DNA from 2 places in the Dehalogenimonas alkenigignens genome. Region 1 is predicted to be linked to the other one. Evidence: riboswitches for the same ligand, from Rfam matches in the RefSeq annotation. Region 1 holds a riboswitch; the other holds the start of a gene.
The links. Region 1 has a riboswitch for cyclic di-GMP ahead of DEALK_RS08940 (hypothetical protein). Riboswitches for the same ligand answer to the same signal wherever they lie in the genome.
Positions count from the first base shown of each region.

Region 2: another riboswitch for cyclic di-GMP. It lies ahead of DEALK_RS06240 (hypothetical protein); the one in region 1 lies ahead of DEALK_RS08940 (hypothetical protein).

Region 1 covers NZ_KQ758903.1:1,719,267-1,735,240, forward strand. The annotation lists gene DEALK_RS08930 (nickel-dependent hydrogenase large subunit) at 1-1,165, shown strand, start outside; gene DEALK_RS08935 (hydrogenase maturation protease) at 1,167-1,637, shown strand; gene DEALK_RS08940 (hypothetical protein) at 1,969-5,490, opposite strand; cyclic di-GMP riboswitch class II at 5,848-5,933, opposite strand; gene tcmP (three-Cys-motif partner protein TcmP) at 6,304-7,134, opposite strand; gene DEALK_RS08950 (DUF5131 family protein) at 7,165-7,920, opposite strand; gene DEALK_RS10010 (hypothetical protein) at 8,226-8,681, opposite strand; gene DEALK_RS08955 (type III restriction-modification system endonuclease) at 8,749-11,718, opposite strand; gene DEALK_RS08960 (site-specific DNA-methyltransferase) at 11,729-13,657, opposite strand; gene DEALK_RS08965 (DUF4391 domain-containing protein) at 13,658-14,425, opposite strand; gene DEALK_RS08970 (helicase-related protein) at 14,422-15,974, opposite strand, start outside.
Region 2 covers NZ_KQ758903.1:1,173,442-1,189,415, reverse strand. The annotation lists gene DEALK_RS06280 (beta-alanine-activating enzyme beta-propeller domain-containing protein) at 1-718, opposite strand, end outside; gene yidD (membrane protein insertion efficiency factor YidD) at 730-948, opposite strand; gene rnpA (ribonuclease P protein component) at 951-1,283, opposite strand; gene rpmH (50S ribosomal protein L34) at 1,321-1,461, opposite strand; gene rpsR (30S ribosomal protein S18) at 1,493-1,909, opposite strand; gene DEALK_RS06255 (single-stranded DNA-binding protein) at 1,945-2,346, opposite strand; gene rpsF (30S ribosomal protein S6) at 2,380-2,931, opposite strand; tRNA gene DEALK_RS06245 (tRNA-Asp) at 2,893-2,969, shown strand; cyclic di-GMP riboswitch class II at 3,244-3,326, shown strand; gene DEALK_RS06240 (hypothetical protein) at 3,364-4,833, shown strand; gene DEALK_RS06235 (S8 family serine peptidase) at 4,917-6,566, opposite strand; gene DEALK_RS06230 (endonuclease MutS2) at 6,773-9,124, shown strand; gene DEALK_RS06225 (histidine kinase N-terminal 7TM domain-containing protein) at 9,241-12,426, shown strand; gene DEALK_RS06220 (response regulator) at 12,419-13,054, shown strand; gene typA (translational GTPase TypA) at 13,304-15,139, shown strand; gene DEALK_RS06210 (Maf family nucleotide pyrophosphatase) at 15,152-15,974, shown strand, end outside.

The DNA.
Region 1 (15,974 bases):
GTTCACCCCCCGCTATGAACCGGACGCCTTCACCGTCAACGATCCGGAAACGGTAACCACCCTGGTCTCTCATTACATCAAAGCCATCGAGATGAAGGCTAAGTCCCAGAAGATGTTGAACTTCATCACCGGCATCCAGCCTCATCCCAACACCGTAATGGTCGGCGGCTGCGTCGCTACCCCGTCCCGGGAACAACTCCTGGCCTTGCGCGACCTGTGGCTGGAACAGAAGGAGTTCGTCGATAACGTTTACCTGCCGGACGTGCTGGCTGTCGGCACCGGCCCGCTTTTCCCGTTAGCCAAGCTGGCTATCGGCGCCACCGACGGCAACTATTTAGCTTACCCCATGCTGCCGCAGGACGGAGCCGCCAAGACGGAAGACATTTCCTTCGGCGGATCAAACCACCTGTTCAAAGGCGGCGTGGTCAACGCTTCCGGCGCCCGCGGCACGCTTTCCGACATCGCCGGGATAAATGTAGCGCCGGTGGATTACTCCAAGATCACCGAGTCCGTTACCAGTTCCTGGTATAACTACCCTCAGGGGAGCACCGCGCTGCATCCTTCGGTGGGCGTGACCGAGTTCAACCTCAATAAAACCGGCGCTTACTCCTACTTCAAATCCCCGAGGTACAGCAGCAAACCGATGGAAGTCGGCCCGCTGGCCCGCGGCCTGGTCAACAAATTCCCGGCGCTGGTGGACTTTTTCAAAGCCGGCGGCCGAGAGGGCGTCGTGGCCAGGCACCTGTGCCGCGCCCTGATCACCAAGTCCATCGTTGACCAGGGGATTGCCTGGATCGACCGGCTGATCGAGCTCAGGACGGCCGGCCCGCTGGTGGGCATGAACGAGAAGGCGGTGCCCCGCAACGCCAAGGGCTTCGGCGTGTGGGACGCTCCCCGCGGCGCTCTGGGCCACTGGGTGGAGATCGAGAATCACCGCATCAAGAACTACCAGATGGTGGTGCCTTCCACCTGGAACGCCGGCCCCCGGGACGAGAACGGCGTCAAAGGCCCGTACGAGCAGTCTCTCATCGGGGCGCCGGTGCCGGACACCGAGAACCCGATCAACGTGGTGCGCATCATCCGGTCGTTCGACCCGTGCATCGCCTGCGGCGTCCACGTCATCGACGGGCGGACCGGCAAGGTCAAGGTCATCAACCTCCAGTAGTATGGAGGAAACCGCCGCGACGCTGATCCTCGGCGTGGGGAACGTGGCGCTGGGCGACGAAGGCTTCGGCATACACGTCGCCAGGCGGATCAAGGAAATCGGGGTTTCGGATAATGTGAAGGTCGAGGCCGGCGGAGTCGCCGGGTTCGACCTTCTTGGTTTACTGCCGGGCGTCGAGCGGCTGGTGATCGTCGATGTGATGGACGCCGACATGCCGCCGGGCGAGATCGGCTGGTTCGAGCTCGATAAAGACTTCAAGTCGTCGGAGGCGTCGAAACTGTCGTTCCACCAGGTCGGGGTCGTCGAGCTGCTGCAGATCGCGGGGGTGATCGGGTTAAAGCCGAAGGTGGAGTTCCTGGTGACCCGCCCGACGCGCATCGAGTGGAGCTTTGAGCTGTCCGCCGACGTCCAGCAGGCGGCTGACAAGGCGGTGCAGCACCTCCAGCGGCTCTTTCCCCGGCGCGCCGCCTGATTTTTCCTCACAGCCTCATCGCAAAAACGAAAGGAACGATTCTCTGCCGCATAACGCCGGGGCGGCACCTGTCCAGCAAATACACGGGTGAAGTTCATAGGCGGGTATTATAGCACAGGTGTTCCCTATGGCCGTCAAGCGAGTTTTGTCGTTTTTGGCGGTCCGGGGAAAATATATTTTGGGACCCCCGGCGCCGGGCGAAGGGCAGCCCTGCCGCGGAGGAGGTGGGACGGATACCAAAGTGGGATGAGCCCACTGTCCCACCGGAGGAAGCGTAAAGAAAGGGGAGGGGCCGAAGCCCCTCCCCTTTTCCATTGTTGAACGGCCGTAGTTAGCTGTTGGTGACAACCAACGTTACGATTACCGAGCAGCCTCCATAGTTCTCACCGTCACCACTGTAGGTGATCTTGATGTACCACGTCCCGGCGGACGTCGGGGTGAATGACACGCCGCCATTGAACGGCATGTCGTTGACTGCCCCGGAGCCGACGGTGATGGTCTTGTTAGCGCCGTTGGGGAACTTGGAGTCCTTGGAGGCGATGACCGTGAAGGTGCCGCCAGCCGCGCCGACATCGTTAACGGTGTTCAGAGTGAAGGTGATGTTAACCGGAGTATTCTTCACTACGGACGCAGGCAGGGCTGCGACGACAAGGCTGGTCTGGATATTGCAGTCGGCGAAGCCGATGTTGGCGAGGGCTTTAGCCTGCTGCGGGTTGGCCTTGCCGGTCGAACCCAGGATGGGATCCAGGGCGACATCGTCACCGTCCTCGTTGTAGGCGCCGAGCACCGAGCCGAGCATCTTGATGGCCGGAATATCGGTACCACCGAGGATAGCAGCGATCTCAGCCGGGCTGTAGCCAGCGGGCAACGGAGCTCCGCCGGGCATGGCAGCGTTCAGCAGGGCAGCGAGAGCCTGGTTAGAAGCGATGATCCTGGCCTGACACAGAGCGCTGCGGTTGGAACCGTCGGAGTTCTTGGCGTTGTTAGCCCAGAATACACCCATCAGGTCGTTAATGTTGGTGATCTGGCGCCAACCGAGATCAATGAAACCAACATTATCGTTATCAACCTCATCACCGGTGTAGTTGTCGAAGATCATCTCGGTGAAGTCAAGGTGGGTTGACCAGAAGCCCTGAGTACGAGTGGCCTCATTGACCTCAACGAAGACCTCGGCGTACTCAGACTGGTACTGCGGGTAGTCAACGGTGTTGCCGAACGGATCCTCGCCGTGGCCCCAGGTGGAGAAGGTGGTGTCCTGGGTGATGGTCACGTAGACGATCCAGGTCCAGGTTTCACCTGGCTCAAAGATGCCGTCGCCGTCATCACCGGAAGTCGGGGTAGAGATCGGCGAGAACGGGTATTCGACATCATTAGCCAGCAGATGAACATGGGCATCGGTCAGGTTGACATCGCCGTCGTTGGTGTCCGAGATAGTCAGGGTGACGTTGCCGTCAGCAGTGGTCTCCCAGACAAAGTCGAACAGGGTCATAGTGGTGTGCGGCCAGTAGTTGCCGAAGTGGTTGTTGTTGTCAATCTGGCTGGAAACCAGGGTGACCGCATGACCGTTCGCGCCCAGCAGTTCAGTGCCGGTATTCAAGCCGCCGGCCAGAACCGGGGTAGCGGGGTAGGACTGGTAGTACGGCGTACCCAGTTTGTCCTGCATGACTTCAACGACGATGTACTTGCCGGGATTGACGGTGAAGGAGTAGGCGCCGTTGACGTCGGTCACATCAGTGAACAACGGGCCAGCGTCATACTCAGCCTGGTCAAGCAAGCCGTTACCGTTGGTGTCTTCGTAGATGCGGATGGTCCAGCCTGAAAGCAGGACTTCATCATCGGCGTTGCCGAGGATGTTATCCACGCCGTCAGCATCACGTACACCATCAGCGTCGTACTTATCGTTGAACTTGTAGCCGGACTTTTCAGCCGTGGTCCAGTTGCCAAAGTCGTTGCCCGTCAGGGCAGCGCCGGAGGTGAAGGTCTCTTCGTGATAGCCGGAGACCGGGTAGGACTGCGTCCAGCCAGCCTGGGCTACTTCCTTGACCTTCCAGGTGCCAGGATTGATGCCGGTGATGGTGTAGGTGCCATCAGCGGCGGTGGTGGCAAAGGGCTCATTAGCGTCCTTGACGCCGTTGTCGTTGTAGTCGACGTAGATCACCCAGCCAGCCAGACCGGTATCTTCGGCGTCCTTGTCACCGTCGGCATTCATGTCTTCAAACTTCATGCCGCTCTTCGAAGCCGTGGTCCAGTTGCCAAAGTCGTTGCCGGAATAAGTTTGACCGCCAACGAAAGTCTCCTCGTGGTAACGGCCAAACGCATCTGATGTAGCCGGATATGAGGCAAACCAGCCAGCCTGGAGTACCTCTCTAACTCTCCAGGTTCCCGGAGCGACGTTGTTGATGGAATAGGTGCCGTCACCCGCGGTTACAGCGGAGGGTTCCGTGGCGGCGTCGAACACGCCGTTGTTGTTGTAGTCAACATAGATGGTCCAACCGCCGAGGCCGGGTTCGCCGTTGTCCCAGACCCCGTTGGCGTTCAGGTCATGGAACTTGGTACCAGTCTTAGTGGCGAAGGACACATTGCCGAAGTTGACGTTGTGCTGCATAGGCGCAGCGTCGGTTAGGGAAACAATCCAGCCCCATTCGGCCAAATGAGCAGGGCCGATAGCGGCCTTAATATTATTCGGGAAATTGTCGATGAGGGAAGAGTTAGCGCCCGGTGGGACGTTTCCAACGTTATAAGGAAACGTCTGTGTCCAACCCGCAAGGGGTGGATCACCAGGACCCACATGCTCGCCAATGTACCATATCCCTTCGGTCAGGTTAGGGAATGAGTAAAAACCATTGGCGTCTGTGGTTTCGTGGACATCAATAACGATTCCACCTTCAAGGACCGAATACATATGAATGTCCCAACCCGGAATAGCGGGTTCACCAGGATCCCAAATATGATCAGCATCCCGGTCCTCGAATTTGTAACCGTCAATCAACCCCACCGGCTTGGGCGGGATGGGGATGGGAACGTCCTGCTGGCCGGTGCCCTCAACTTCCAGGTGCATATGCCCGGACGAGCCCGGTTGATAACCTGAGCCGTTCTGCACGGAAGTGGGCCAGGCGTCGGTGGCATAGAGGTAACCGCCCCACTTTGCCAGGTCAGCATCGGTGGCATAGAAATCTTGCAGAGCGTTAGACCAGACGAAGGTGCGAGACAGGTGCGCCTGGTAGTAGATAACGATAGTGTTGGAATCTACGGTGACACCGCCCTTACCGAGGATGTCACTGGGGTGAATAATGAAAACGTGCTTGTCGGTCCCCGGTGCGACATCAAGATCGCCGAGGGGGACCAGGCTGCGGTTAACCTGTTCATTTGGCAGGTTAAGCAACGCGAAGTTGGTCCACGCCCACTCATCTGGATCATTCTGACCCAGCTGGGCGCCAGCGATATTATTCGCCTGGGGGCCGCCTCCAGAAGTTGGGAACCCCTGAAGGTCAGTCAGGTCGGTGGTGCCAACCTGGATGCCCCTGATGAGATCAACGAACATACCGTTGGCATCGTGGAAGTCAAAGGAAAGCACGATGTCGGGGAAATTGGCCAAACCAGGGTAATTTGTCTGGACGTTAGTAATGACGAGTTTGTAAGGTACCCACTCGCCCTCCGCCCATTGGTTACCAAGGTTGCCGCCGGTCCAGCCGGCACTATAAGCGCCACCGCCACCTACAGTCACGCGGTAACCATTAAGACTGAAGTTGGTGGCCTGTGCGCTTACCGGCACTGCCAGCGCGGGAACGAGTACCGCCGCCACGGCGGCCAGTACCCCCGCAAATACAAGGAATTTCTTAAAGACCCTTTTCATGTTTCAAACCTCCTCCGTTTGCTCGTGTCTCGGGTCAGGGGCTGCCGTTTTGTGCCGTGTACCTCACCTGCTTCCTCTAAGAAAATAGAAAAACCGACCTTTAATCCCAGGCCGGTTTCACTACTGGCTCCCCGTCCTCCAAGTGACCAGTTACGGAGGGGCGGATTATCGCTTCCTGTCAGGCGGATATATGCAGTCAAATCCCTTTGTGCCGGTTCTCCCCCTTATACTTCAGGATTGTAACGGGCGGTAAAGGCTTTGCGGTATCCGTATGTTTACGTAATTTCGCATATGCGGTTACGTAATTTCCATAGATGCCGCGGGCGGCGGTTTGTCCTCCTCCAAAAGAAAAACCGGCCTCTCCCAAGCCGGTTTCACTGTTGGCTCGCCGGGCCCCAAGTGACCAAATTGGGGGGCGCCGGGTCACAGCCTCCTGGATATTCCATACTAAGGCTGCGTATAGGTGAAGTCAAGATGACTAAACCTCACCAATCCTTACTTTTTGAGGGTATTTTCAGAAAGGGGCTGATAATCTGATGGTTTATACCTGGTAGTTATTACAATACGTTATTGTTTATCGGGTTGCGGGGGTATGAAACAAGCATTTGAGGAAGGGGGGAGGGGATGGGTGGTGGGCTACGGTGTACGACAGACAGAACTCCGGTGTTTGAGATAGTGTTCGATGCCCTATAGCAAGCCGGTTCGAGTCATGCTTATGCGGAGCCCGAGGAACAATAGGTAGTCCTGAAAAGAGTATTTGAACACAATTTCTACCTGACGATTTTGGATTTCATGACATGGTCGAGATTGTTTTCAAAATCCGGGCAATGTCCTTGTGCCGGTTGCAGAGTGGTGAATTGCCTTTTGCCAAAAATCTTGCCCCCTAGGGTGTTTTGTCGCAAAAACCATGTAATATAGGGGCACATTTTTGGTGTTGACCACGGAAACTTCAGTCGGATACTGCTGACCAAGATAACCTAAAGACGAGAGTTGATGCCGATAATGATCTAAAAGTGACCTTGTGCGTTGATTAGGCAAAGCGTTAGCTACTAGTTTTCGCCATTTCCCATCGTCCCCAAAAAATTGATCCAATGAGGTCGTGTTCGACTCGATCGCCCGTTTAATCCCTCCGATTTGGAATACGAGGATGATGTCCACACGGCGGGATCCTGTTAGAGCCCGAAGTGTCTTAAAATCTATATCCCACGTGAATGGGTCGATGAAGGCCAGACATAAAGCATTCGGTGGGATGAAATTGACGATCTTGTTTATGATTTCACTATTATTACAATTCCCTGGAAGGATTAGTTTTTCACTGGCTGCGTTAATGGACTGGGATCGGGCGTTCAACGAATTGATATGACTCTCATCTGAATCGACAAAAACATAATGTGTAAAAGGAGGCATTTGGCTCAGAGCAATCATTGGCGATCCTTGAATTGTTTCCCCGGTACCGCGAACAGTACACAATCCGGGTCCGGCAAATAGGTCTAAATAGACCGTCTCAGGCCACCGGCTTTTCATGCCGTTCGTAAACAATGAAGAATAGTACCTTAAGTAGTGGAGTTTATTTTTTGCCCATGGGCCCAATTCTAAGAGGGGGTAGCCGTCTGAATTTGGTTTTGACTTACAGCGATCGCACACGATTCCTCCAGACGTCGTTCTTTTTATTGGCTACGATTTCATCAAGAGAATTTCGGGTAATTCCTTCCACAACTGGCCATCCAATAGTGCAAGTTGTTCACCTCGTTTGTTCCTGGTACCACCAAGCTGTTTAAGAAAAAACGGGAGCTTGACCAGGGAGCATTGATCGCGTATCTCCCTTACCCAGTTCAAATCCATAGTGCGTGCGCCAGGCCCACTCTCCCCTCCTACTATCACCCAATCCAAATCCTCAAGTGGCAAATTCAGTTGACCTAACAATGGCTCACAAGACACAAATTTCACTGCAGCCGGTACTTTTTTCAGCTTCTCAAGGCGCCAAATATAATCCTGATTCTCGACGGTTACGCCCATCAAGAGATTACTTGGCCATGATAAATAGGGTGAGATTTCTAAAAGACGTGACGCCCGTTTCGTAAGTATCTGAAACCTGTGCCAAGAAGCAGTACGGATCGTTGTAAATACAGCTTCGATAAATTCGAGAGGTATTTGCTCGTGGAAAAGGTCAGACATGGAATTGACAAAAATCTGAGTTGGGCGCTTCCAACTCAGGGGGAGGCCAATTAAATCATCATGCAGGGTAACCCGAAAACCATTTGTGTATCTTGGGTTACCCATACATTTTAATCGATTGGCGAACCTTGCGGCATAGCAATGGGCGCAACCGGGTGATATCTCAGAACATCCGGTCACCGGATTCCAAGTCGCCTGTGTCCATTCGATAGATGACTCAAAAGACATTAATACCGCCTTGATCAATCGAGCCATTTTAACACTTAAAGGGACAGCCACGCTAAACCTTGGGGCCGTACCTTCATCGGCAGTGATTGTTAAGTCAATCGCCCCGAATCTTATCGTTCGCTAATCCTCAGGGGGTGTTTTATGTAGACACCTTGGACCGGTTTTTGGATACTTACGCGCGACTTTAACCATTGCCAAATAATAACTACATTGTTGTCTTGCTTGCTTAGTAGCCTCATTTTCCATGCATGTACGACAATTCGGCATGTCAAGACATGTGCAACCTCCGGGGTGATTTTTCCCAGCCATATTTCTCCAAGTCCCAATTACGACTAAGTGCGTCCTCTTCGATTAAGAGTTCTGAACCATGAGGAGAATTCTTGTCTCGTCATCGTAGAATTGATGGTTTGTACAGGAGCAGAGGCCGTTGCGTCTACATTTTGAACTTCCATCAATAGAACTTGATCTTCGCATGAAGTGCCAGCTTTTGAGTAGTTTACAAGAAATAATTTGGCCCCAATGACTTGCGAAAGTTTCCAAAGAGATATAAATTTCATTGAATTTTTCATGAAATACCTGTTAGGATGGCTAGATAAAGGTGTAATCCCTCTTGTTGATTGTTTTTCCTCACAAAGTAGAAATTCCACAATGACATAGCGTTTATTTTCATGATCCCATTGAATTCGATCAAAATTGATTGCGTATGTCGGATCGCCAGCCAACATTTCTTTTACAAATTCAACAGCGCTAGAATCTTCAGATCCTAATGGTTTACTTTCATTTACCATTCTATAATCCCTCATTGAATATCATTTAGGATAATGCGAATATGAGTTGATGTGATTTAGGTTCTTTTCAACCATGTTTCATTAGATCATCGATCGTTCTAGCTACAACGAATCTCGCTGGGTTATCAATAACCGCAATAGAATCAAAATGTACTTTACCACACTCAATCTTGGCGCTTTCTTTGTCGCGTAAGTCCTCTGTAAAAAGGCTGCCCTTGGTTTCGACCACAAAGTAGAGACGTTCGGTGTCATCTTTATCAACTAACACAGCCCAGTCCGGGTTGTAGCTGCCCAAGGGAGTCGGGACTTTGAACCAACCAGGAAGTTTGGCGTAGACTTTCACGGCTTCATTCTTTTCAAGACCTTCGGCGAAAGTGCGTTCGACGCCGGATGAGCTATAAACGACGTGCTCATAAACCGACTTCTCGGAAGCCAACATGTTTTTGAGATACCCGGTCAGTTCTTCTCGTTCAAAGAGCTCCTGAGCGTAATAGTATTCGTTTCCTAGCCGCCGGTATTTTATACCATCCACCAAGGCCAAACGCTTAGTGTGATTGATCGAATCAGTCGCTAGCTCAATGAACTGCTGAGGATTGTGTTTAAAATCATCCAGACGGCCACTGTTGGTCAAGATGCGCACCAGACTTCGGCGAGTTAGCTGCGTCTTGTCCTGAAGGTCCGTCAACAGGTCAGGTAATTCGATATCTCTTTCTTCAATTGTGATCGGTGCCGCGGCAGCCGTTTCCTCCGATAAGACGCCACCTCGACCGATAGCTATGTCGGCCTTACGAATTTGAACTCTCGTCCTAGTAATTGGTGGGCAGTCTGCGAGCGCCCTTGCACATTCCGTCACCAAGTTATTGTTATCAAAATGCACTCGATAGGTGGTCTTGTGCTTAATGCGATCCCAAAGAGCCTGAAACTCTTCGCTATGAAGGACAGCCTGACGCGTCTTCACCTGCATACGTTCGTCCGCATTCTTGATATCCAGTTTGCCTGCCAGTTTCCGCAGGATATCCTTTACTTGTGCGAGATGCGGTTGAAACGGTTCAGGGAGCTCCAGCGTATCCTCTTTTAGCACGATACGCAGGGAGTCCTGAACTTGCCCTTTGGCGTCCACATACCCGGCTTCCTTCAAATGTAACCAGAGGATTTCGGATTGTGCTACACCAAGCGCCGCAGTTCGTCCATCTTTGTCCATAATCGGGAGAGCGGCGAACTGATGCTTCTCCACGGTACCAAAACGGATACCGGTGTCCTGCTCAATTTCCTTTTGGAGATTTTCGGCGAACTGCTCATATCCTTCTGTGGCGATGACGGTAAGTGTGTTGATGTCAAAACCGCGCAGGCGCTCGCCTTGCTGGTTCACGCATAGGCGCAATCCGCGTCCGATTGTCTGGCGACGTTCTCGCTCGGTACCAATATCACGTATGGCGCAAATCTGGAAGACATTCGGGTTATCCCAGCCTTCCCGCAGTGCGGAGTGAGAAAAGATAAATTTCAGCTTCGTGTCAAGACTTAATAGCTTCTCTTTTTCCTTCATAATAAGGTTGTAGGCACGTTCAGCATTTTCACGGTTGCCTTGGTTGTTTTCGGCGGTATCTGTCCATGTTCCCTTCTTATCAATGGAAAAATAACCGTCGTGTACTTCGGTAGCCTCCGATTCTAAATCCACGTCACGAAAAAGTGTGCGGTATTTCGGTTTTGCGACAGCCTTGCGATATTCTTCTTCGAACGTGACGGCATACTTGCCCTTAACCGGTTCGCCATCGTCGTTGTATCTGCGGTAATATTCAACCCTATCGATGAAGAACAAAGTCAGGACTTTGATCCCCTGCGGTCGCAAGCGTAGTTCCTTGTCCAGATGTTCCTCTATAGTACGGCGAATCATGAGCCGTTTGACTTCATCGCTCGCGATATCCCCGATGACTTCGCCAGGGCGCAACGGTTTCTCCAAGTTGCTCAGTTCGAGGTATTCGTCGCCGATTTTGCATCCAATGTTTTGTACCAAACAATCCGCATATACAGCTCGGCCTGCAACCTGCTGAAGATCATCACCCGGCTTGACACTAACTTCTTTCCGACTCACTCCCGTCAGTTCCTGCACGTCAAGTTCGACTCTAGCGGTAAAGAACCCTCGTTTGTTACTCGTGGATATCAATTTTACGTAACCCCGGTTGTGACCGCCTTCAACCTGGAGGGAGGCTACTTCGATTTGCTTGACTAATTTCCGCTCATAAGCGTCGACCGCGTCCAGACGGTACACCATGTGATGCTTATCAACGTGAGTGGCAGAATACCTCAATGTGCTTAGGGGGTTCATGGCTCCCAATGCCTCTTTGCCGCGCCCCTCCAGGCCACCGTCCACGCTTTGAGGCTCATCCACGATTAGGATCGGCCGGGTAGCCTTGATGAGGTCAATAGGCTTCTCTCCGCCAGTCTTCTCGCTGTCCTTGTAGAGATTATTCACATCTTTCTTATTGATTGCGCCTACCGTTACCACCATAATCTGGATATGGGGACTGGTCGCAAAATTCCGCACCTGGCCGAGCTTGCTGGAGTCATAGAGGAAGTATTCAAATGGAGTATTGGCAAAAAGGCTTTGAAAATGCTCTTCAGTTATCTGCAGCGTCTTGTACACACCCTCTTTAATGGCTACAGACGGGACGACGATGACAAATTTAGTGAAACCATACCGCCGATTCAACTCAAAAATCGTGCGTAGGTAGACATATGTTTTTCCGGTGCCAGTCTCCATTTCAACCGTGAAATCGCCAGAGGCCAGAATCGGAGATGGTCTGAGACCATTCCGAAGTTGGATATCTCCCAGATTCCTTAGTATTTCGTCATCCAGGAGTTGGAGACGGTTGCCTATACCTAACTCATTCTCCATTCCTGGCAAGCCCAGTTGATCGGTCGCAATTTCCCGGGTAACGGTAAACTCAGTACGACAGATTTCTTGGCCGCGGAATAAATCGCATACTGCTTCGATAGCATCATGCTGATAGTCTAGGTTTGGCTCGAATTGAAGTTTCATCATCATGGTTTTAGAGACTCCTCACGTTTTCCAGACCATATTGATCGAGAATCGCAGTGAGGTTTGTTTTTGACACGTCGTCAGCGAAGGCACTATCACGGAAAACAATTTGGACTTCGCCCGCCGGCGCTAGTTGCTGGTGCCACTCCACGATACCGAGCGAAAGCGGCTCGACTTCGGCGGATGTGATTTGGGTATCTAGGCAGACAATCAGCGTGCCAGCGCCGATACTATGTACTGTCTTCCCCGCAATGGTTTTATGCTCGATTGGCACAGTTAGGTCAAGCCCGAGCTTTAGCAGCAACTCGAACAGGATATCCTGCTCAGTACGATCGGTTTTGATGTGTTCAGCATGCGCTTCTAAAGTCGCCGCCAGGTTGTCACGGTCCGGTTCCCATGCCCGGATATTGCTTGAATCGAGTTTGAACACGCGGAAGCCTAAGTCACCCATAAAAAGGGGGGCCTCGTCTCGTATTTTTTTCGCGGTTCGACGAAGCCGTTCTTTTGTAAGTTCTGCGATATTGTGTGGCTTCGCAAGCTTGTCACAGAAATTCGCAGCGATTTTTTGGCCATTTTCTTGAGGATTAAGCGCTTCGGGCAGCTGGATAAGAATATATCGACGCATACCATTATCATTTGCGTTCTGAGCCATGACCGCGTGGCCAGTTGTTCCGGAGCCTGCAAAGAAATCAAGGACAACGGCATCTTTATCGGCAAAATCCAATATCCGTTGAACTAAGCGTGTTTGTTTAGGATTGTCGAAAACTTTCTTCTGCTCAAAAAGGGCAAGAACTTCTTTCGAGCTACTTGTCGGTAAGTCAAACCATATATCGTTAAGTAGAACACTATCAGAAGGTGGAACGTAATGCTCTGGATTTCCATTCGATGAAAGCCTGATGAAGTCCAAGTCATCATCAATTCGTTCCATATAGTACGTATCAATTTCTTCTTGTGTTATCGCTTCTTCGGTCTTTCCAATTGTTGATAACATCTCTTGAAAATTACGAACTGCGATTTCACTGCGTGATTGTGACCAACGCCATTGTCCAGTCTCAGGTGTTATCCCGAGAAGTTGGTAGCGCATAGTTGGACGATCAGTTCCTCGCCAGTGATTATTCCAGCTCCCAGAGCGTGTTTCGTCCAATGGTCTGCGCATTTGTGGGAATCGATAGTCTGAACATTTGGAATATATTAAGATAAACTCGTATCCACTACCCAATTTGTCCCAGGTGTTAAACTGGGCTTGAACGGACTTCGCTCCCCTCCGAATAACCACCATATTACGGTAGTTCTCTTCTCCAAAAATGTCATCACACATTTTCCTCAGGTTTGCTATTTCATTATCATCGATGCTAATAAATATCATCCCGTCATCCCTGAGTAAATTCCGAGCCAACCTCAGGCGCGGATACATCATGTTGAGCCAATCGGTATGCCACCGCCCAGATGCTTCGGTGTTGCTTGTGTTCTTCCGGCCGTCCGATTCCATTTGTCCAGTTCGCATGAGATAGTTTTTGATGTTGTCCTGAAAATCATCAGGATAAACAAAGTCGCTACCAGTGTTATAGGGCGGATCAATGTAAATTAGCTTCACTTTCCTGGCATAGCTCTTCTGAAGAAGTTTGAGAACTTCGAGATTGTCGCCTTCTATCATGAGATTTTGTGTAGTTTCCCAGTCAACGCTATCCCCCGGGCACGGACGAAGGGTGCCTGAAGAAGGAGTCAAGGCAATTTGGCGGGACCTGCGCTTGCCAAGCCAGTTGAGACCGTATTTCTCCTCGGTTTCATCGACCTTACCGCCGAGGAGTTGCTTGAGCACGTTGAGATCAACATTGCCCTCTGTGAGGGCTTCAGGGAAAAGGGTTTTTAGCTCGGCGATATTCCATTTGATGATATCAGTCGATTTGGTTTCGGAATCCTGGGTGGTCAGTTTCTTCATCTATTCGTCCTTTAGGCTCGCAACGATGGCGGCCAATTCCGTTTCCATCCGCTGGATTTCAAGATTCAATGTCACGCGGCGGCTAACCTGCTTTTCTTTTTCTGCCTGGGCTCGAAAGAGGCCAATATTATGTTGGATTCGAGTTAATTCATCGAGGCTCTTACGCAGGTTGGCCGCCTTCACACCGAAGATCGGGCGCACGAATTCGCCGGTTTGGCGGGCAGCCTCCATTGCAGAGACACAGTCGAGCCATCCTTGATATAAGGTAAACAGATTGTGACCGGGCAGACTCGACAATGCCAGACTGGCTAAGAACGCGGATTCGTCACCGGTAAGCTCGTCCGGCTTGAAAGGTGCGGTGCGGCGTAAATCTTCGATAACGACTTTGCCTATCTCACCTTGAGACCAGCGCTTATGGGCGAGTGAAAGATCGATAGCCTCGTCCTGTGAAGCGACAAGCACTACTGGATATGGAATGGCCCGATGGATCAACTCGACAAGGCGGGGCGCTTTGGCGGATACGCGGAGTTTAACCGAGAGAATGGCGATTTCAAGATATTCGCGAACATCATCCCGAAATGAAGGAACCCCGATATTAGTTGGCTTTAGGGCCGCAACCCAGAAGAGTTCGTCGATGCCATCTTGAATCAGGCGTTTATCCGCGACAGTTGGGAAATCCTGTTCCAGCAGCAGTTTTTTAGGCACCCGCTGGTCAAGGCGGGCTTCGGATGGTATCGAGAAAGCGTTGATAACCGCGGTCAAGCTCATTTGCTCGGATTCTCCGGAACCACGACAAGGAACGCGATCACCTCGAAATCATTGATGCCCTGGAATTCGCCTTTGATGGCATACGTACCGCCTGGTATGAACAGGCTGGCTAGGGCACGTTCTTCTTTTTTCCCGACAATGGAGGCGATGGCCGCCGACAGCAACCCCTGGGCAACTCTCATGTCAAAGCCGTTTTTGGTTGCCTTTTCATATGCCGAGCAGGAGACGGCATCGGGAAGATCCCGGCCGATACAAAGCCGTTTCAATCGGTCGAGGACCTGGCGGGCTTGCGTGAACGGAAGCAGAACCGCTCCGTCCTCCCCTACATGAACAACATAGTTGGGTGCAAGCGGATAACCGGGCTCGATGGATTTTAATGCGTTATCGCCGACAACTCGCAGACAGAATATGATACCCGGGGGTATAGACGCCTCCCCAACCTCCTGGGAGGTGGTAACCGCCATCGCCCCAAAAGGATAGGTGTCCAGTTTGCCGGGGTGATCTTTCATGAAATCGGCCAGATCGGTGCGAAAATCGTTGAGAGTGAGGTCGGCGATAGAAACGCCGCTACTGAGGTCTTCGAGGTCAATCACCGCGTCTTGTAGCTTGAGGAGCTGCTTGCGGCGGTATTCGAGGTCGTTCATCTGGTTGCCTGACTGATGCTCGATGATGTTCTCTTCTCCGGTAGCTGAAATATCCAGCAGTACCATACGCCCGCTGACGCGCTGTTCGAGGTTGATATATTCCTCCAACTCCATGTTGGGCCAGAAATTGACCAGCTGGATAACCTCGTTTGAAGAGCCGATGCGGTCGATACGGCCGAAGCGTTGGATGATGCGAACGGGATTCCAGTGGATATCGTAATTAACGACGGTATCGCAATCCTGGAGATTCTGACCTTCGCTGATGCAATCGGTCGCTATTAGTAAATCTATATCGCCCTCGCAGGCGAAGTCTACCGGACGTTCCTTGGAGCGCGGTGAAAAGGCGGTGATGATGCTGGTGAAATCCTTGCGGAGCCCTGGGAGAGTGGCCTGATTATGGCCAGCACCTGTGACAAGGGCTGACTGCAGCCCCAATTCCTCTTGGGCCCAACTCGAGAGTTCTTCGTAAAGATAGTGCGCGGTGTCCGCGAAGGCAGTGAACACGATGATCTTCTTATTACCGTGGTTCAGTGGCCGTCTGCATTTATTCTCGATCACTTCCCGAAGCGCCTTAAGCTTGGCGTCGCGCGCGGAATCCACCTGCTTGGCGGCCGAAACGAGTGTGGCCAATCGGTTGCGGTCCTCGATGAGATCCTGTTTCCAGCGGATCAGGTCAACGTCCTGTAGGAGTACTTTTACTTTCCTTCCGACTAGCAAACTCTCGAATGAAGTGTCGTCCATATCCACATCTTCGATATCGATTTCATCGATCGCTCTCTCATGATTGTCAATCTTGGCTAATGTTGCGTTTACGTCTTCGATCTGGCGAGAAACGGTAAGCGCGAACGAAGTTACGGAACTCTCCATACGTTTGAGAACATTAATACGGAGCAAATGCACCAGGC
Region 2 (15,974 bases), 550 kb from region 1:
ACCACTTGCCGGCGGTGAAGCGCCATAACTCGGCGCCGGTAGCGCTGTCCAGACAATAAAGATTACGGTCGAGTGAGCCGATAATCACCGTATCGTTAAAAATAACCGGGGCTGAAGTAAAGACGCCTCCAGCCTCAAAAACCCATAACTCCCGCCCGTCGGCCTCTGAGATGGCGTAGACTTTTTTATCAAACGAACCGATATATACCACACCCCTGTCGACCACGGGCGTACCCCAAATTTTATCGCCGTTCTTGAAACTCCAGACAATCTTGCCGTCGGCCGCGCTGATGGCATATACCGATCCGTCGGTGCTGCCGTAGAAAAGCCGCCCGTTGTTTTCAGCCAGCCCGCTGATAACCGCGTCCGGTAATTTTACTTCTTCAGGCGTCGGCGACGACCATTTTAGAGCTCCGCTGGCGGCGTTGACAGCAAATACCCTGCCTCCGTATGAAGTCACATAAACAGTATCACCGACGACGAGCGGAGAACCGTAGATACCGGTAGCCTTTTCCAGATTCACCTGCCAGCGAACCGTCCCGGTGCTGGAATTAAGCGAGATCAACCGGCCGTCAGTGGTGCCACAATATAATTCGCTGCCGGCCAGAGTCACCCCGCTCCAACCCAGAGCTCTCTGCCCTCCGGTGCACCCGCTGCCGCCGACGGCCAGCGCGGCGATCAGGGCAATAATCAAACCGATTTTCCAAATATTCCGCAACCTAGTCTCCTTCAAGCGCGATCCGGCACCGGATCGTAACCGCCTTTGTTAAAAGGATGGCAGCGCCCCAACCGTTTCAGGCCCAACCAAACGCCTTTGAAAAGACCAAAACGTTCAATAGCTTCAAAGGTATATTGGGAGCAGGTTGGTTGAAAACGGCAAGACGGAGGCAATACCTTTGAAAGGCTGTTTTGATATAGCCTGATCAATCCCAGGGCCACTCTTTTCATCGTCAACTGCTAACCAGCCCAACCCGCTTCATCAGATTACAGGCACTGGCCTCCAGCTCGGCAAAAGGCACAGAAGCGGCAGATGATCTCGCGATAAATACTGCGTCGATGCTGTTTTTAATCTCAGCCTTCCGCAATATCTCCCGAAGCCGCCGGCGAACCCGATTCCGGACCACGGCGCAACCGAGTTTTTTACTGGTCACAATACCGATGCGGCTTGACTCCGTGCTGCCCGGCGCTGTTTTTAGTATCAGCAATGAGTCGGATTTGGATCGCCCGGCGGACAGCACCCTCTGAAAATCTTCCCGTCTTCTAAGACGTGTTTCACGAATCATGCACCCTCCGCCAGCTATTACCGGAGAAAGGTGGAAGCTAGACGACAATTAACCTTTTGCGGCCTTTAGCCCGGCGCGATTTCAGGACATCGCGGCCGCCCCGGCTGGACATTCGGGCAAGAAAACCATGTTCCCGCTTGCGGGGAATCTTTTTCGGTTGGTAAGTCCTTTTGGGCACTTTATATCCTCACTTGATGTTCAGGAGTGGTTTACGCCGTTGCCGGGTTTTCGGTTGTCGCAGTCACCGCCGGCGCGACGTTTTCTGTCTTAGCTTCTGGAGCGGCTTCGGCAACTTTCGGAGCCGATGGGCTCATCATCCAGGAGGTGCCGGATTTTCTGATATGCTCCGGAACGAACGGCAGCAAGGCTATGATCCGAGCTTGCTTGATGGCTTCCGACAACGCCCGCTGGTGCCTGGCACAGGTGCCGCTGCGCCGGCGCGGATCAATCTTGGCACGCTCGGAGATATACCGCGAAAGCCTGGCGGTATCTTTGTAATCAATGATGATGTTTTTATCGGCGCAAAAAGCGCACACTTTACGCCGCTGCTGGAAACGGCCGCGCCCGCCAAAACGTCCGCCCGGACGTCCCTGAGGCCGAGCGCCTGAATCACGTGAAGTTACCAATTATTTACTCCTATATCCGATCTGTAATTTACTTATTAAAAGGGAATATCTTCCGGCGTAATATCACCGGCGGGTTCGGCGCTGCTGGTTTCATCGGCAGCGGCGGGCTTTTTATCCAAGAGGTTGACGGTGCTGGCGATTACCTCGGTCTTATAATGCTTCTGACCGTCCTGGCCGTCCCAGGTTCGGGTCTGCAATCGGCCTTCAACATAAACCAAACGGCCTTTTGCCAGTAGCTGGTTGCACTGCTCAGCCAGCTTGTTCCAGGCGACCACGCTGAACCATTCGGTTTCTTCTTTGCGCTCCCCATCGGGAGAGTCCCATCTTCTGGTGGCAGCCACACGAAACGAAGTCACCGGATGTCCGCTGGGCGTAAACCGCATCTCCGGATCTCCGCCAACGTTGCCGATAATCATGACCTTGTTTAGACTGACCATGAATACGTCTCCTCAGCTGCGCGACGAGTACACCTATTTACCAGGGCAAATAATCAAATGGCGCAGCACGTCTTCTGAAAGACGAAGGTCATTGTTGATCTTCTTCGTTAGAGAAGATACGGCACTGAACTTCACCAGAAAATAGATGCCCTCGGTCTGGTGTTTGATGGGATAGGCCAGTTTCCGTTTGCCCCACGGCTCTGTCGAAGCGATAGAGCCGCCTTTTTCGGCCACCAGCTTGGCGATGTGATCCAGCCCGGCGTCGAGCTTCTCTTTCACCAATTCAGGGCGGTAAATGACTACCAATTCGTAATTGCGGACCGGCTCAGTCCTGGAGCGTAAAAGCTCTGTAACCGGCTGGACCTTCTTTTCTTTAACAGCGATAGTATTGTTCCTCCCAATTTTTGCTTGTAATCGCAAGAACTTGGGTATTATAGCACAAGGTATATGGGCAAACAACAACCCGGATACCGATTCATTGGAAGGAAGACAGCCTCCAACTTGTTGACACCTGGAGGCGTGAATTGGTACACTCTTTTTTCGCGCGGCCCCGTGGTGTAGCGGTCTAACATGCCACCCTGTCACGGTGGAGATCGTGGGTTCGAATCCCATCGGGGTCGCCATTCTTTTCAGGTCTTTGATCAGCAAATATCTTCCAAGTTTCCACTTAATTTTTTATGTCTACTTGTATACCTACTTCTGGTAAGGTTTAGTAAGTTTAGGTTATCTTGACTCAACCCATATTTGGCCTTACATTGATGAAGAGGAAATGCGCACCCCTGTGTTGAATGGAAATTACGTATTTTTACGTATGGACAGGACCTTCAGGGGATGTGAGCATCGCAGGGTCAAAACGGAGGTACGAACAACCGAGTATAAAGTCTTAGATTAATTCTGATGATCAGGAAGCGTTGAACCGCCGTCTGTATTTGGATCACTTGGACGGCGGGGAGCAAGTAGTGAAACCGGCTTGTGGAAATATGGCCGGTTTTTATTTTCATAAAAAGGAGGAGTTTTATGAAAGCTCTAAAGAAGTTCTTGATCCCCGGCATTGCCGCTATACTGGCCGTTGCTGTGGCTGTGCCGGCACTGGCAAACCCGACATTTACGGAGGGCAACCCGACTGCGGTTAGTCTCGGATGTGATTTCGGGTTTAAGGTTGACCCGCCAAACTCCGGGACATACAACATTGATGGCTTCAATACCGTAACCATCACGGTTTACGACACTCCGGACGGACAGGCATTCGATTGGACTTCAACTCTTGGTATGGATGCGGTTATCGTCAAGGGTGGCCCGGATGCCAACGTATATTATTACGATCCGGAATCCTTTGGTGATACCGGTCTCCATGCTCCGGTGGTTCCCAGCGGCAAGTGGGCAAATCTAAGCCATATAGAATTCTGCTTCGACTATGAAGTGACCGTAACCAAAACCGCAGTGACTTCATTCACCCGGACCTTCACCTGGGAAATTGTCAAGACTGTAGACGAGGATAATTGGGACCTCGACACACTTGAGGTCGGCCAGACCGCCACTTCCACTTACACCGTCACGCTCACTAAGAGCGAACCCGTAGACAGCGATTGGGCTGTCAGTGGCACCGTGACCATCGCTAATAACACCCCGTTCACCGCCACTATTACCAGCGCCACCGATGTAATCAGCGGCTTCGGCAATGTGACGGTCGATTTCGGGGTCACCTTCCCGTACGCTCTGGCATCAGGCGCCACTCTTGAAGGTACGTATAGCACCGCTCTGCCGGATGCGGCCTCCCGTGTCAACACCGCGACCGTGACGACCACCGGTACGGTCGGAGGCGGGTCAGCCACCGCGGGCGTGATTTTCGGCGCTCCCACCACTATAATCAACGATACGATCCACGTAACCGATAGCTACGCCGGCAATTTGGGAGCTTTCAGCGCTAGTGGTTTCGTCACCTACCAGAGGACCTTCTATGAAGAAGGAACCTATCCGAATACAGCTACAATTGTTGAAACCGAGCAGTCAGATGACGCCACTGTGACTGTCGTAGGCGGCGGCGGCGGTGATGACGAGGAACCCGGTGACGGTCAGGGTCTCAGCCCCGGATTCTGGAAGACCCATCCTGATGCCTGGACCGGTTATTCCACCGGCGATGCCTTAGGCGGTATTTTCGATCTCGGCGACTTCGGCAACCTCGGCGACAGCACCCTGCTCGAAGCTTTGAATTTCGGGGGCTCCGGTGAGTATGGCAGGGCCAAGACCCTGCTGCGGCAGGCGGTAGCAGCCCTTTTGAACGCCGCTTATTTTGGCGAAGACTACGGCATGAGTGAACAGGACATCATCGACGAAGTCAACAGCGCCCTCGTCAGCGGCGATACGGGAGATCTCCAGTCCGACCTCGATGACGCCAACAACCAGGGCGGCGAGGTTGAGGATCCAGGACCGGCTGATCCTACCCCCGGCTATGAGAAAGACAATCCCGGCAAAGGTAAAAAGCCCTAACAGGTAAAAATCCACGATTCAGACTAAAGAAGCAGGGAGGCCGTTCGGCCTCCCTGCTTCTTCTTTGGTATCTCAGCTGTTAGCTACTTATTGCTTTTTCCGTTAGTTGGTGACGTGAGAATATAGGACGCCAGATTGATGCCGTTATCCGTATCCCATTCATATCCATCCGTGGAGACCATGGTTACGCTGGCTAAATATGTCCCGGCGACGGCTTTGGACAAGGTGAAAGTCACCAATCCGGCACTATCAGTTGTGCCTTTGAGCTGCCACGACTGGCTTCCAGTGGTAATTGTCACCGAAACACTTGCCCCGGCAACAGTACCGGCTTCACTAATAACCTTGGCTTTGATGACCAGATTCTTCCCACTGACGGTGAAGGTTACTGCGTCCACCCACATGGGCTTCACCACAGGTTGCTCAGGGACTGGCGCGGGTGTGGGCGCCGGTTCAGGTTCGCTGACAGGTCCTTCTTCGATGGGTTCAGTGCCTGGCGCTGGTGACGTCCCGGGTTCAGGTTCGGTGGCGGGTGGCGGTGCCGCATTTGTCGGTTGGCTCAAACCGGCGACAGCCTGGGCAGCGTTGATCCGGCCGCCGCCGATGCCGCTGACGCCGATATTATCGCAGGTTGCCTCGATCAGGTCACGGGCTTCGTCGTTGAGCCGACCGTTGCCGTTGGTATCGGCAACCCCCGACATAACCAGAGCGGCCAAACCGGCAACAAAAGGCGTCGCCATCGAGGTGCCGCTCTTATAGCCGTAAGCGCCGTTCATTAAGGTGGAATAGATGTTTGAACCCGGCGCGGCCAGGTCAACCCAGCTGCCGTAATCCGAATAGGAAGCCAGTCTATCCGCCGAATCCGTGGCGGCCACGGCGACAGCGTTTGCATAATAGCCGGGGTAAACCGGCGTCGAATTGCCATTGTTTCCGGCGGCGCAGACCACCATCACGCCTTTGTTCCAGGCGTAATTGACGGCGGATTCCAGGGTAGAGGAGGCGGAGGTGCCGGACAGGCTCATGTTAATGACACAGGCGCCGTTGTCCGCCGCCCAGATGATACCCTTGGCCATGCCGGAATAAGAGCCGTAGCCGTCATCGCCCAGTACTTTGACGTTAAGGAGCGAGGCATTGTAGCCCAATCCGGCAACACCCAGGCTGTTGTTGGTGATGGCGGCGGCGATGCCGGCGACATGGGTGCCGTGTCCCTTGACATCTGATTCAGTAGCGCTGGTGGAGAAGTTGATGCTGCCTTTGATCTTGCCAGCCAGATCCGGGTGGTTCATGTCAATGCCAGTATCCAGGATGGCGATAACCACTGCGCCCGATCCGGTGGTCACCGACCAGGCTTGGGAAGCGTTGACCTTAGCCAGACCCCACTGGCTGGGAAACGAAGGATCGTTGGGAACATCTTCTGCAGCGGCGGTGTAATCATATTCGGCGTAGAGGACGTTTGGATTGTTCTGGTAGACCTTGAGCATGCCAGCGGCCTTGCCGGGGCTGAAGGTCAGGACCTGGACACCGATGCCGGGGATGGTGTCGGAGACATGAGCTTCGGACTGGCGGTGGAGCGCGGCGATGTCGGAGGCCGCGGCGCCGGGGCGGAAAGCTACCAGGATTGTGTCCTGCCCAACAAGGTCTTCACCATCGTATTGCTGTGCCGCGGCAAGTGCGGCGACGGGCGTTGAGAGGATCAAGGCCAAAGCCGCCATGATGGCCAATTTGAGAATTTTCATCTTATTCCTCCTGGCAGGATGCGAAGCGTTAACCGGTTTGACACGCTTCGGATATAGTCAGATAGGAGTTTAACGCAGCGGCGGGCGCTTGATAATCACCATTTGGTACCGTTTGCGCCGCATGTTGGCCAGTATTTAGTACTATGATAATTGCCCAATTGACCCCGCCGTTTCGACAGGGTTATCTATGGTGATACAATACGGCCGTGCATGAGAAAGATCTGACCCTCCTCGAATTCCCCCGTATCAGGGAAATCGTCTCCGGCTATTGTTCTTTCACGATGTCCCGCGCCCAGGCGCTTGAACTACTGCCGTCGTCGGAGCTTGACCAAATCAAACGCCGCCTGGCCGAATCCGCGGAAGCGCGGCGTCTCCTGGAACTGGAGCCTGGATTCTCCGTTTACGGATTGTCCGACATAGCAGAACCAGCGCGCTATGCCGCGCTGGGACGGGTGTTGGAGCCGAAAATCCTGGCAGAAATCCGAAAATCCCTCGGTCTTCTGCGCCGGTTGAAAAGCAAACTGGATGAGACCGCAGTCTCAACTCCGCTGTTGAACCAGGCCGCCTTGGACATCGGTGATTTTGCCCATCTGGAAAAGAACCTGGACAAAGCCATTTCGCCGGAGGGCAGCCTGTTACCGCACGCCTCCGAAAAATTGAGCCTTATCCGGCTCCGATTGCGGACGAAACGATCTGAGGTCATGGAACGCCTCCAGGATTTCATCCAGTCGGATAATACCCGCCGTTTTATCCAGGAACCCATTATCACTGAACGCGAAGGCCGGTTCGCCATCCCGGTCAAGGCGGAGCATAAAGGTGAAATCAAGGGCATCGTCCATGATGTTTCCAATTCAGGCGCAACAGTCTTCGTCGAACCTTTCGCCACGCTTGATCTCGGCAATGAATTCAAAGAACTTGAAATCGAGGAGATGCGGGAGATTGAGCGCATCCTGACCGAGCTCTCGGCTCAGGTGGGGGCACTGGCGCCCGCCATTGAAAACGGCCTCGGCGCCGCGGCCAAAATCGATTTCGCGTTGGCCAAAGCCGGATACGCCAAGCGCGCCGGAGCCCGAGAGGTCGAGGTTTATGAGCCTTCAGCGACCGACCCGGCTATGATTCGGCTTGACACCGCCCGTCACCCGCTGCTGGGAGCCGGGGCGGTTCCATTGTCAATCGAGTTAGGCAAAGATTTTTCTATTTTAGTCATCACCGGCCCCAACACCGGCGGCAAAACGGTGGCGCTGAAGGTGATTGGCCTGCTGTGCCTCATGACCCAGGCAGGGCTGCCTGTACCGGCCGGAGAGAAAACCAGGCTGCCGGTTTTCAGGGGTATCTTCGCCGATATTGGCGATGAACAAAGCGTTCAGGCGGCGTTATCTACCTTCTCCGGCCACATGAGCAATATCGCCCGGATCCTCAACAACCTGAAGGAAAAAAGCCTGGTACTGCTCGATGAGCTCGGCGCCAGCACCGATCCCCAGGAAGGTTCGGCGATCGCCCGAGCGGTCTTGCTGCATCTTCTGGCTAAAGGAGTGATCGGCGGGGCGACGTCTCATTTTACCGACCTAAAAGTATTCGCCCACGTGACTCCAGGTATGCAAAACGCCTCGTTTGATTTCAATCCTCAAACGCTGGCTCCAACTTACCATTTGACCCTCGGAATGCCCGGCGGCTCCAACGCCATCGCAACCGCCGCCAGATTCGGAATTCCAGCCGAGGTCATCGGGCAGGCCGAGGCGATGCTGACTGAAGGTACCCGCCAGCTGGAACAACTTCTGGCTGAACTGCAGGTTGAAAAAAAGCGCCTAACCGATATTGAAAAAACCCTGGAACGTGAAAAGGAACTTCTTCAGAAGCAGAACCAGGCATTAGCGTTGGAACTGAAAACACATAGAGAAGAAAAACAGGCCATCATCCAGCAAGCCCGAGATAATGTCATCGAAGAAGTGGCGGCGCTTCAAAAAGATCTGAAGCAGGCCCGGAACGCATTGGAGCGCCAGAAATCTGAAGCGGCTCTTTTAATGGCGCGGAATGTGTCAGAAGACGTCAGGGAACGGTTGAAGAAGGGGATCTGGCAGGCGCCGGACTCCGCTAAACCGGATACAGACGAAGGCCAACTCACAGCAGGCGACCGCGTCTGGTTGAAAGAAGCCGAGGTCGAAGCGGTGGTACTTTCACAAAATGAGAGAACCGGCCAGGTGGAAGTGTCTTCCGGCCCGTTGCGGTTTAAGTTGGGCAGGGAAGGCGTTACCAGGTTGACCGGAAAATCAAAGGATCCCAGGCCGGCGGTCCAGGTCCTTTCTTCAGGCAGAAACGCCAGGCTGGAACTTGACCTCCGAGGCAGAAGGGCCGAACACGTGTCACCCATGCTCGACGAATTCTTAGACGATGCCGCCTCCGCCAGTCTCCAGGAAGTTCGTGTGATTCACGGGCACGGCACCGGGGTTTTGCGAAGCATTGTCCGTGAACTGGCAGCCAGGCATCCACTGGTGGCCTCACTCTCCGCCGCCCCGCGTGATCAGGGCGGCGACGGGGCTACAATGCTGCGTCTGAAATAATCAATTTTCATGCTTGGCCGGCATATTGACAGTTTGGCGGGCTATGATAATATTAGGCAGATTAATGAATTATCAACCTGATATCACACAGCCGCCACCGGCATGAAGGTTTGAACATGCCGCCTGTTTCAGCTGCGTTCATCCTCACTCCTTATACCGTTGTATACTTCCTATCCTTTGTCATTTGCGCCATCGCCGGTACGGCGGCCTGGCGACGGCGCAAAACAGACGCCGGTTACTGGCTTTCATGGTTAATGGCTGCCGCTTCCTTATGGTGTTTTTTCGGCATGCTGGAAGTGTCGGCAACAGCCACCGATGTGAAGGTTCTCCTTTCCAAATTCGAGTACATCGGCGGTTTGAGCGTGCCGGTGTTTTTCGTCATATTTGCGCTGGCTTACACCGGGCAGCAGCGCTGGATCACCAGACGAAATGTCAGCCTGGCATTTATCATACCCGTCTTAACTCTTATATTGACCGCCTCCAATGAAGCCCACAGCCTGATCTGGACGTCCTTCGAGCCGGGGCCGGCAGGCTCAAATTTGATTTATTATATTCATGGACCCTGGTTTTGGTTCTCCAATATTGGCTACACGAGCCTGTGCGTTCTCGCTGGAAGCCTGCTCGTCGTCCGTTTCGCGTTTAACGCAAACAAGGATTTCCAACCGCGTACCGCGCTGGTGGTTATTGGCGCGATAGTGCCTTGGGTAATGGGGTTTCTTTACGTTTTCGACATTAATCCTCTGCCTGCCTTCGATCTGACCAGAGTCGCCTTCTCATTTTCCGGCCTGCTGTTTCTCTTTGCGATTTTACGGTGGCGCCTGCTGGATATCATGCCGGTTGCCTACAACGTTGTCCTGGACGCGATCCCTGACGGCATGCTGATAATCGACAAACATAACCGGATTGTTGATTTTAATAGGGCAGCCGTGATGATGATTGAGACAAGCCAGCCGATCTCCCTCGGCCAGCGGCTGGAGTCTCTGACGAGTGAAGCGTCCTGGTTTGCTGCCGTCACCGAAAATATTTCAACTCCAGCCGGACTGTGCCTCAAGACGCCCACCGGCCGTCATTTGGAAGCCGGGATTACAGACCTGGGTGGCGAAAATGGCTCCAACGGAAATCGCGTGATCTTTCTTAAAGATATCACCGAACGCAAGGCAGCGGAGCAAGCCCTGACCAGGAGTGAAGAGCTGTATCGCTCGCTGTTCGAAAATATGTTGAACGGCTTTTCTCACTGCCGCATTATTCTCGAAGATGATTTACCGGTTGATTTTGTCTACCTTAACGTTAACCGAACTTTTACTGAACTGACCGGGCTTAAGAATGTCATAGGAAAACGGGTTACCGAGGTAATTCCGGGAATACATCAAACTAACCCGGAATTACTTGAGATTTACGGTAGAGTCGCCGCCACAGGCATTCCGGAAGTTTTTGAAACATATCTGCCGGGTCTCGACATGTGGTTTGATATCTCAGTGTATAGTCCGGAAACCGGATATTTCGTTGCCGTTTTTGATGTGGTTACCGAGCGGAAACGGTTCGAAACGCAATTGAAAAAAGCCGCCTCCGATTGGGAAACGACATTTGATTCAATTACCGACGCTATCGCTATCATCGACGCCGACCATCGGATCGTCAGGGCGAACCGGTCCCTCGCCGCAATATCCGGAGTGTCCGGCGACTCTTTAGTTGGCCGGCATTGCTATGAGATTATCCATGGCACTGATAAGCCGCTACCCGGATGCCCGCACATGTGCACTTTGACGGAGTGCCGCCAGGCCACGGCTGAATTTCCCGAACCAGCGCTCGGCCGCCACGTCGAGATTTCAACATCGCCGCTCCTGGGAAGTGGCGGAAACAGTATCGGTTCAGTCCATATCATCAAATATATCACCGAACGTAAAAAAATCGAAACTGCCCTGCAGGAAAGCGAATCGCGCCTGCGGTCGCTGTATAACAATATGGCTGAGGGCGTCGCGCTTCACCACCTGATATTTGACGATTCCGGGCATCCGGTAAACTACCGGATCATCGATGCCAATCTCCAGTTTGAGCGGATCCTGGGTATAGACCGCGAGGCAATATTGGGTAAAACAGCAACTGAAGCCTACGGGGTTCAAGAAGCGCCTTACCTTTCCGAATATGCCGGGGTGGCTCTGTCAGGGCAACCGGCACGTTTGGAGACGTACTTTCCGCCGCTCGACCGCTATTTTGATATTTCCATCGCTCCGTGGGGTCAACAGGGTTTCGCGACCATTTTTACCGACGCGACGGAACGGCAAAGAGCCTGGGAGGCGAAATCAAGGCTGGCAACCATTGTTGAGTTCTCCGCCGATGCCATGATTGGCCGAGATTTGGCAGGCCGGATAACCAGCTGGAACAAAGCCGCGGAGAGGATTTTTGGATACTCGGAGGAGGAAATGCTCGGCCATACCAGCGAGCTGTTGCTGCCGTATGGCGATATTACTTCGATTGATAACGTGCTGGAGCAAATCCGGCGGTCAGGCCAGAGCGTTTCATTTGAAACCTTGAGAAACCACAAGGATGGAACCGTCATTGATGTTGCCGTCACCATCTCCCCGGTCAACGACACTGCCGGTAAAGTCATCGGATTCTCCTCAATCGCCCGCGACATCACCGAAAGCAAGAAAGCGGCCGCAAGAATCAAAAGGGCTTTGGAAGAAAAAGAACTGCTGCTCAAGGAAATCCACCACCGCGTCAAGAACAATATGCAGGTGATCTCCAGTCTGCTTAAGATGCAAAGCCGTTTCGTCTCCGACGAACCAACACGCCAGATGCTGCGCGAGAGTGAAGAGCGGATCAAGAGCATGTCCCTCGTCTATAACAAGCTATATGAATCCGCCGACCTGGCGCACATCAACATCCGGGACTATGCTCAGGAACTTGTCCACAATCTAAGCCACGCATACGCTATGTCGCCAGGCATAGTCAGGATATCCACGGAGATTACCGAAGCGGCTTTCGACCTTGATACCGCCGTGCCGATTGGATTGATCATCAATGAACTGGTTACAAATTCCTTAAAATACGCCTTCCCGGACGGCCGCCGGGGGGAAATTATAGTATCGCTGAAACTTGAAAACGGCCGCTATTCGCTTTCAGTCAAGGATAACGGGATCGGTCTGCCGGAAGGCTTCGACGCCCGCGGCGGCCGCTCGTTAGGCTTGAGACTGGTTACGGCGCTGGCCGAGCATCCGCTAGGCGGCAAAATGACCGTTAAGAGGGACGCAGGCACCGAATTCAGTTTCGTGTTTGAGCAGGGAGGACCCAATAATGGCTAAAGCCAGGTTAATGGTGGTTGAGGATGAGGCCATCACCGCGGAGGATATCAGGAGCAGCCTTGAAGGCATGGGGTACGATGTGGTCGCGGTGGCCGCCACCGGCGAAGAGGCGCTGCGGATTGCCGAAAAACTTAAACCTGATCTGGTACTTATGGATATCGTTCTTAAAGGCGGGCATTCCGGCATAGCCACGGCTGGGGAGCTGCGCCGCCGGTTCTCGGTTCCGGCGGTCTATTTGACCGCGTATGCCGACCCGGCAACCCTCGCTCAAGCAAAACTCGCCGAGCCTCTGGGATTCCTGACCAAGCCCTTCAACGAAGCTGACCTGAGGGCTTCAGTGGAAATGGCTTTATATAAAGCCGGAGCTGAAGCGGAGAGGCAGGAGCTTATCCGTAAGCTTCAGGAGGCTTTGGATAAGGTTAAAGTGCTTTCGGGTCTGATACCAATTTGCGCCAGCTGTAAGCAAATCCGCAATGACAAGGGTTTCTGGCAATCTGTGGAGAATTACATATCCGAACATTCAGGCGCCGACTTCACCCATGGCATCTGCCCTAGCTGTGCCAAAAAACTCTATCCGGAATATTTTGATCAATTATATGGGAAAGGCAGCGGCGGCGCACCGGAATAATCGATTTACACGCAAGCTGGAGGCCAAATACATATCCCGAACAACCGGTTCGGTTAATACTGCAACCAGAGCAGTCAACTTAGATAGGTTGTCATCCTGCCTAATAAACGTTAAAATATAGATTAGATGTACCTGCTTCGGTCTGTTGCCTCGCTGCGGCGCCGCCGCTTCCGACTCTAGACGCTTTTGACAGGCGTCGTTTTTTGCGTCCACCGAGTATTCTGCCGTGCCGTTTTATAAGGAGATTTTGTGCCCAAGTACCGCGACGATATCCGTAATATAGCCATCATCGCCCACGTCGACCATGGTAAAACCAGCCTGGTCGACGTGTTGCTGAAACAGAGCCACGTTTTCCGCGAGAACCAGGAGGTCGGCGAACTTATCCTGGACCGCAACGCCCTGGAGCGTGAAAAAGGCATCACCATCCTGGCCAAGAATACCGCGGTGGAATACCGCGGCCACAAGATCAACATCATCGACACTCCCGGCCATGCCGATTTTTCCGGCGAAGTGGAGCGCGTTTTGAATATGGCCGAGGGCTGCCTTCTGCTTATCGATTCGGTCGACGGGCCGATGCCCCAGACGCGTTTCGTGCTGAAGCAGGCGCTGGACAAGAAATTAAAACCCATCGTGGTCATCACCAAGATGGACCGGCCGACACGCCGCATCAAGGAAGTGCTGGCGATGACCCAGGATCTGTTCCTGGAACTGGCGACCGAGGATTCTCAATTGGACTACCCGGTCATTTATTCGACCTCTCGAGGCGGCTACGCCACTACCGATCCTGATGCCGCAGGCGCCGACCTGGTCCCGCTTTTTGAATGTATCCTGAAAAACATACCGCCGCCGGAAATCGAGGAAGGCCCGCTGCAGCTTTTAGTTTCCAATCTGGACTATTCCACCCACAAAGGACGCATCGCCATCGGCCGCATCCACCGCGGCAGCATCTCTCCCCGGGATTCGGTCGTGGTCATCGATAAGCACGGCGTAAACCATCGCTACACCGTGAATGAGGTCTTCACTCACATGGGCCTCGGCCGGCTGGAAGTCGAAAGAGCCGAAGCAGGCGATATTGTGGCGGTGACCGGTATGGAAGATGTCAGCATCGGCGATACCATTGCCAGCCAGGAGCAGCCGGAAGCCCTGCCCGGCATTACCATCGGCGAACCTACGGTGAAAATGACCTTTGGTGTCAACACCTCACCGTTCGGCGGCCGTGAAGGCAAATACTGCACCTCACGACAGCTTCGAGCTCGTCTGTATCGCGAACTCGAGACCAACATATCGCTTCGTGTCGAGGATACGGATTCGCCTGATGTCTTCCTGGTTTCCGGACGCGGCGAGCTTCACTTATCAATCCTCATCGAGACCATGAGACGCGAGGGTTATGAGTTGGAGCTATCCAAGCCGGAAGCGATAACCAAAACGGTCGGCGGCAAAGTGATGGAGCCGATGGAATCGTTGACCGTTGACACTGTCGAGGAGTGCATCGGCGACCTGACTGAAATGCTAGCCAAGCGCAAAGGCCGGATGACCAATATGCACCATGACGACATGGGAAACGTGCGCATGGAATATCATATACCCACCCGCGGCCTCATCGGATTCCGCAGCGGATTCCTGACCACCACCCGCGGCCGGGGCGTGATGAACACTTTATTTCTTAACTATGAACCATGGCAGGGCGAGATCGGCACCACCCGTTCGGGCGTGCTCATCGCCGCCCAGGCCGGCACCGCGGTGACTTACGGTTTGAACAACGCCCAGGCCCGAGGACTGACATTCATCGACCCGATGACCGAGGTTTACGAAGGGATGATCGTCGGTCTTCACGCCAGAGGCTCCGACCTGGTGGTCAATGTCTGTAAAGAAAAGAAAATGACCAACATCCGGTCGTCAACTTCCGACATCGCCCTGAAACTAACCACCCCGGTCAAGATGTCGCTGGAGGAATCACTCGACTTCATCGAGGATGACGAACTGGTTGAAGTTACACCTAAAAATATCCGCCTGCGCAAGAAGTTGCTGTCAGCGCATGACCGCAAGCGAGCCGGCCGCGGCAGTCCCGAAGAAGCCGACGAGTAGCATGACTGTCTGATGGTCGAACAATTCGATATCATTAAGGTCAAACTCGAAGGTATTGGAGAATTCGGCGATGCTGCTTCGGAATACCAGGGGCTCCGGGTCTCGGTTTTCGGCGGTATCCCTGGTGAAACGGTCGAAGCAAGGGTCATCCGCATCAGCCACGATGGACTCGATGCTATCGTAGAAAACGTCATCGAAGCCTCACCCCACCGGCGGTCCGCGGTCTGTAATAAATTCGGCGAATGCTCCGGCTGTCAGTGGCAGCACATCAGGTATTCCCACCAGCTTGAACTCAAGCAAGAACAGGTCCGCCGGGCGCTTGAGTCGGAAGGGCTGGACTCCGCAAGCGTCCAACCGGTGTTGGCTTCTCCTGATGAGTTCGGCTACCGCAACCACGCCCGGTTAACGGTACGCCGCCGTATCAACCAATTCGGTTTTATCAACCGGGTCACCCACCGTTTTGTGCCGATCGACCAGTGCCCCATCATGGCTGAAGGGATCGACAGCCTGATGGCTGCTCTTTCCGGCCGCTGCGCGGAGACCACCCAGTTCTCCATCCGCTACGGCGTCAACACCGACGACTATCTTATCCAGCCGCGGATGCTGAACCCGGAGATTACAGTGATCACCGGTCAGCCTTACTACTTTGATGTTATGGGCGGACGTAAATTCCGGGTGTCTTCACCCGCCTTCTTTCAGGTCAACACTCCCCAGGCAGAAAGACTGGCTGACCTCATCCGCGCCAGGCTGGAACTGTCCGGCAGCGAGACGATTATTGACGCTTACGCCGGCGTCGGCACTTTCGCCGCTCTGCTGGCGCCCTACGTTAAGAAGG